One region of the Natranaerofaba carboxydovora genome, then DNA from elsewhere that is predicted to be linked to it. Evidence: riboswitches for the same ligand, from Rfam matches in the RefSeq annotation. Region 1 holds a riboswitch; the other holds the start of a gene.
The links. A riboswitch is a leader RNA that binds a small molecule or an ion and turns the genes downstream of it on or off. The one in region 1 is predicted to bind cobalamin.
Positions count from the first base shown of each region.

Region 2: linked by a shared signal. The riboswitch ahead of cobT (nicotinate-nucleotide--dimethylbenzimidazole phosphoribosyltransferase) and the one ahead of ACONDI_RS05000 (ABC transporter ATP-binding protein) in region 1 are both predicted to bind cobalamin.

Region 1 covers NZ_CP054394.1:1,021,986-1,025,184, forward strand. The annotation lists gene ACONDI_RS04990 (HFCD family protein) at 1-4, opposite strand, end outside; gene dapB (4-hydroxy-tetrahydrodipicolinate reductase) at 98-895, opposite strand; cobalamin riboswitch at 1,141-1,331, shown strand; gene ACONDI_RS05000 (ABC transporter ATP-binding protein) at 1,476-3,188, shown strand.
Region 2 covers NZ_CP054394.1:2,351,222-2,354,420, reverse strand. The annotation lists gene ACONDI_RS11190 (DUF4127 family protein) at 1-1,180, shown strand, start outside; cobalamin riboswitch at 1,335-1,567, shown strand; gene cobT (nicotinate-nucleotide--dimethylbenzimidazole phosphoribosyltransferase) at 1,669-2,739, shown strand; gene ACONDI_RS11180 (hypothetical protein) at 2,876-3,199, opposite strand, start outside.

The DNA of each region.
Region 1 (3,199 bases):
ACATAAAAGCACCTCCTTCGGTGTCATATATAAATATGCTTTTTACCGACAGAAGGTGCTTTATGTAATTGGGATACTTAATTGATTTTTAATTATTCTACTCAAGTAGATTTTCTAAACCAAAGACAAGTCCCTTAGTTTCCATTACTTTGTTAACAGCAAATACTACACCGGGCATAAAAGAATTTCGGTGAAAAGAGTCGTGTTTTATTGTTAGAGTTTGACCTGTGCTACCAAAAATAACTTCTTGATGAGCGATAGGACCGGTTAAACGAATGCTATGGATGTGGACATCTTTTTCTACGCCACCTCTTGCCCCATCTAACTTCATTAGGTCTTCTCTTTCTGGGGGCTTTTCTTTACGACCTTTATCTATAAGTTCTGCTGTTTTCAAGGCAGTGCCTGAAGGAGCATCAATCTTTTTGTCATGATGAGTTTCAACGATTTCTGCCTGGGAGAAATATTTTGCTGCTTCTGCAGCAAACTTCATCATCAAAACAGCTCCAAGGGCAAAGTTAGGTGCAATAACAGCACTAAGATTTTGCCTGTCTACAATCTCCTTAACATGAGAAACATCCTCTTCAGTAAAGCCGGTAGTACCAACTACCGGGCGTACACCACAATTTAAGGCAGTTTCTATGTTATCTACTGCACTCATAGGTGTTGTAAAATCTACCATTACATCAGCATTTTTAGATGACAAATTTTCTTCTGTAAGCTTTTCGATAAATACATTAAGCTCTTCTTCGCCTAGAATTTTACCTATATCTTCGCCTTCGCCATGTCTGTCAAAAGCGGCTATAAGCTTTAGATTATCTTCACTAAGAACAGTGCGGCATACTTCCTGCCCCATCCGGCCATTAGCTCCGCTTACGGCAACCTTGATTTCTTCCATTGTTTTCACCTCTCGTAGACTATAGATTATTTCTATGAAACTTTATGGTTTAAGATTATTTTGGACTAATCAGTAAAATATGTCAAGTTAAGCTTTTTTACTTCTTTTACTATAAATATCATTTTTGTAGCCAAGTATACTGGGAACAAAATTGCTTAGTAGTTACAATTTTGCTTACAAATTTTGCTTAGCAGTCTTGACACAATTATAAATATAAACTAATATTTAAATATACAACAATTAAATATAATTTTTAATAACTAGGTCCCTGCTTGTTATATGGGGTTAAATTGGAAGTCGGTGAAAAGCCGGCGCGGTCCCGCCACTGTGATGGGGAGGTTATTTTCACTTTTAGCCACTGGAGTTAGTAACTCTGGGAAGGCGAAGATAACCTATGAACCTAAGCCAGGACACCTGCCTAGTTATGCTTCACCTAAGAACTACGAGAGATAGGGAGGTGAGCCCGTAGGATGTGAAATTTTATCAATTGGTCCTGCCGTAAAACTCCCATTTCGTAAGGGAGTTTTTTTAATGGCTGGAATTACTTTATAGGTCTGGTAAAAGGGGAGAGTTTTACTTAATGCTTACAATAAATGATCTTTCAATTAAATATTTATTTGATGATAACGAGATCAAAGCAGTTAATAAAGTTACATTTAGTTTAGAACCTGGTGAAAGTGTTGGTATTATCGGAGAAACAGGCAGCGGAAAAAGTACCCTTGCTCATAGTCTATTGGATCTTATTTCGGCACCCCACGAAAAGCAGGGCGAAATAATAATAGACCAAAAGAACATTTTTGACTTACCTGCTAAAGAAATAAACGAGCTACGCTGGAGTACTGCAGCAATAGTATTTCAAAACTCCCTTGAAGTTCTAAATCCGGTTATGAAAATAGGAGATCAAGTTATAGAGCCGCTTCGAAAGAAATCTAGCTTATCTAAAGCTGAAGAAGAAAAAGAACTGCTAAAACTCTTCGATATGGTAGACCTAGATATAAAGTGGAAAGATGCATATCCACATCAATTATCCGGTGGTATGAGGCAAAGGATGCTCTTAGCAATGGCTCTTTCATGCAAACCAAAACTATTAATATTAGATGAGCCTACAAGTTCTCTTGATGCAATTTCGAGAGAGAAACTTCAAAACCTTTTGAAAAACTTGCAAAATGAATTAGGTTTTTCAATGTTAGTTATATCTCATGAGATAGGTACTATTACAAAACTAACAGATAAACTTATGATTATGTATCAGGGAGAAATGGTGGAAAAAGGTGTTACAGATGAAATACTAGATTATCCAGCCCATCCATATTCTAGAGGTTTAATTAATTCCTCTGTTGAGGTTTTTCCCTATAAAGATCTATGGGGAATACCTGGAGAGCCAGAGATAGGTGTGAAAGTATCTAAAAAAGAAAAGTGTCTTTTTTCTTCTAGGTGTACTCAGATGATTGAAAAATGTAAGAACGAAAGACCAACACATCAAAAAATTTCATTAAACCGTGAGGTTTTATGTCATCAAGGTGGGATAACAGACGTTTTAAAGGCAAAAGAACTTTGGAAATCTTTTGAACTTGGAAATAGTAGTGTAAGTGCAGTAGCAGGAGTAGATATATCATTAAAGCATGGAGAAACAGCAGCTCTTCTAGGACCCTCTGGTTCTGGCAAATCTACCCTTGCACACCTTTTGTGTGGCTTTATCCCTCATGATGAGGGGAAGATTGAATTTTTAAATAAAGAAGTAAATGGCAACTGGGTGGTCAAAGAAGAAGGTGGAATACAATTAATTCTTCAGGACCCTTATAGTTCAATAAGTCATCGTTTAACCGTATATGAAGCAGTTACAGAACCTTTGTATATTAACAAAATAGGTGATCCAACTGAGAGAACAGACCGATGTAAAAAAGTTTTATCCTCTGTACAACTACCTAGTGATGATGAATTTTTAGACAGATGGTGTTCTTCGTTAAGCGGTGGCCAAAGACAGCGTCTTGCAATAGCTAGAGGGCTGATAATGAAGCCTAAAGTATTGATTGCAGATGAGATAACTTCTATGCTTGATGTTTCTACCCAGGCTAATATTATGAGACTGTTAAAGGGGCTTCAAAATAAGGAAGGGTTTAGCCTCTTGTATATAACCCATGACCTACAGCTTGCAAGAAAAGTTGCAGAAAAGATTTATGTCTTAGATGAGGGTAAGGTAATAGAAGAAGGTTCTGCGACAAAAGTATTTGAAAATACAAGCTGTTGTAAAACTAAAGAATTTATTGAAGCTGGACTTTTAGAAATTAGTTAGTATATGACTAG
Region 2 (3,199 bases), 1.3 Mb from region 1:
GGTAATATCCCAAGACGATGCGGCAGATTATGGTCTTCATAGAGTGGAGCAAAAAGAGATTGAAGAGAAGAAGAGTTCTCTTAATATAGAAGACAAAATTGAAATTTTCCCAGGAACTGATGAAGTGGATGGGATTTTGATCTCTAGATATATTAATAAGGCTTATGATAGAGAGCCTTTGTTTTATCCGATATATCCTGAAGTACCAGAAATTATAAAAGACAATATTGATCCAGAATATTATGATCCAGAAGAGTGGATCCCTCTTCTAGAAGATATCCCCCTTGAAAAAAATATAGAAGCACGTATTAATGCCCTTGGGGGAGAGCTTGTAGATGATAGAGAAAAAGCAGATATCCTTTTATTTGTTAATAATTTAAACTGCGGTTGTGGTGAGATGACAGAGGACCTTGTAAAAAGGCTTAAGAGACAAATAGAACTTGATGAAGATGAAAAAATAGAAGTAAGGGATGAATTAACAGAGAGTATAAAAGAATTTGCTAGAGAGATATCATACAATCTCAATATGGGTAGGTATGCGGCAGTTTCTGATGTTGGAAAGCTAAATGGAGGATGTAAGACCTTTGTTGAAGGTTTACTAGAAGAAGTGGAACTTTTTGACCTTCTGTCATACAGCGGTTGGAATACTGCTGGGAACAGTCTTGGTCAGTCCCTTGCCCAGGCAAATAACAGGCATTTTTATATTTTGGCAGGTAGTGAAGATATTGAATATGAAGATAGATACTATCTTGATAATGACTCTAAGCTCCTTGGGGCTAGAGCTCAGGCAAGTCTGATCTTTCATAGATTTTCTAAAGACTATCTATATGCAGGTGGATTTCGTAAAGAAGTAATAGATTATATGGGTGAATTAGAAGATAATGATGGAGATCAGCATGACCTTGGTGAAGATTACGATAAGATTAAAGATTATTTTGATGATAAATTTAGGGGTGAGTTAGAAGAGTTTTATGAAGATTATTTTGATGGTAGGAGATTAGCTTTAGGGGATAGTGGGGACTGTGATTGTTGTGAAGGCTTTTGCAGTCTTGGTCTTGATGAGGGTGATCAGCCTGGTTATGTACTAAAAAGTTTGTCAAAGTTAGAGATTAACTTGCCCTGGAGAAGGTTGTTTGAGGTAGATATAACCCCAGAATTTGTAATAGAAAGAGAAGGGTAAGGATAGTATCGTAAATAATGGATTTTTGCTGGTTTTATGAAGTTTTTCTGAAGTTGACATTTTAGCTGTGGTATTGCTAAAATAAAATAGTGAAAATGTAACAGTGAAAATACATTTGAAAATATTACAATTGATTCTTACACTAGCGAATCAACAATTTAATATCCAAAAAGGTCCCCTCTCTTGGGGATAATAGGGAAGCCGGGCTTTTAACCGGCGCGGTCCCGCCGCTGTAATCGAGGACGAACCCCCATCATGCCACTGGCATCTACTCCTAATTAAAGTTATGCTAGGGAGAGTTAAGGTAAAGGAGAACAAAGGTGCTTGGGAAGGCGGGGAAGTAGGGAGAATCGAAGCCAGAAGACCTGCCTTTTTGGTGAGGGCGATAGTTACCCTAAGGATGATGGTAAAGTTCTTGGGCTCATTTTCTAATGGGCTCCAAGAACTTTTTTTATTTTCATTAAAACAAATTTAGGAGGTCGATAAAATTGAGTGAAAAGCTTAAAGATGTTCTTGATGATGTTATTGAAGGGATAGAGCCTTTGGATGAAGAGGCTATGAAAAAGGCACAGGAGAGGCTAGATGATCTGACAAAACCCCCTGGAAGCCTTGGAGTACTTGAAGAACTTGCCAAAAAGCTGGCTGGAATATACAAAGAGCCTATTCCTTCCCTTAAAAAGAAGGCAGGAGTTTTGATGGCAGCAGATCATGGTGTGGTTGAAGAGAAGGTGTCTGCTTTTCCTAAAGAAGTTACTGCCCAGATGGTGCAAAACTTTGCTGGTGAAGGTGCAGCAATTAATGTTTTGTCAAATCATGAAGGAGTAGAGCTTACATTAGTTGACGTTGGGGTTTATGAAGATATATCTGATATCGACAAGGTACTGCATAGAAAGGTTGCACCAGGGACTAAGAATATGGCTAAAGAACCAGCTATGACAAAAGATGAGGCTTTAAAGGCTATGCAGGTAGGTTTTGAAATAGCTGAAAAGTTCAGTGATGATGGTGTAGGAATTGTCTCTACAGGCGAGATGGGTATAGGTAATACCACTCCTAGTGCTGCAATAATATATTTATATGGAGATGCTCCCATTCGCCAAGTAGTTGGACGGGGGACAGGTGTTGAAGATGACAGGTTAGAGAATAAGATTAAGGCCATTGAAAAGGCTATAGAAGTTAACAGTCCTGATCCAGATGATCCTTTAGATGTGCTTTCGAAAATAGGTGGCCTTGAGATAGCAGGGTTGTGCGGTGTGTTTTTGGGCTGTGCAAGTAAAAGAATTCCTGTGATGATAGATGGATTTATTTCGGGAGCGGCTGCTGTTATGGCTTCTAAGTTTTGTGAGGGTAGTGTTAATTACATGATAGGGTCGCACTTGTCCAAAGAGCCTGGACATAATGTAATGTTATCCCTTCTTGGGATTAAGCCTATGTTTAGTATGGATATGAGACTTGGTGAGGGAACAGGGGCTGTCCTTGCCATGAACTCTGTTGAGGCAGCTGTGAAGATTATTAATGAGATGGCTACCTTTTCAGATGCTGGTGTCAGTAAAGATGAATAGTAAATTTTGGCAATTAGTATCTAACTAGCAATTGATATCTCAAATGGTTAATATAAGTTTGCTTTGGTTTGTCTCCCATAAAAACTAACTTATGGGAGACAAACCATAAAGCTATACTCGTTATGCTAGAAGGCTGTTACCTTGTGTAATAACCACCGTCTGAAGGTCTGTCTCTGTCATCTTTTTTATCATCCTGTTTATCATGGCCAGAGGTTTTTTCTTTTTCTTCTTCTAGCAGTTTACCTGCCTGTTTTTTAAAATTATCTGCTTTTTCTTTTTCTCTTTGGCCTTCCGGGGTATTTAGTATTAGTCTTCCTTCCCTGATCCATTTTTTTATGTATTTTCCTTCTACCCCTGTTTCAGAAATAATCTGATTGATGGTGTTACTTGGATTTTCTTCAATATATTCTTTAACTTTTTCAAACATGTTTTCAGCACATCTTTCACAAATTTCTTTATT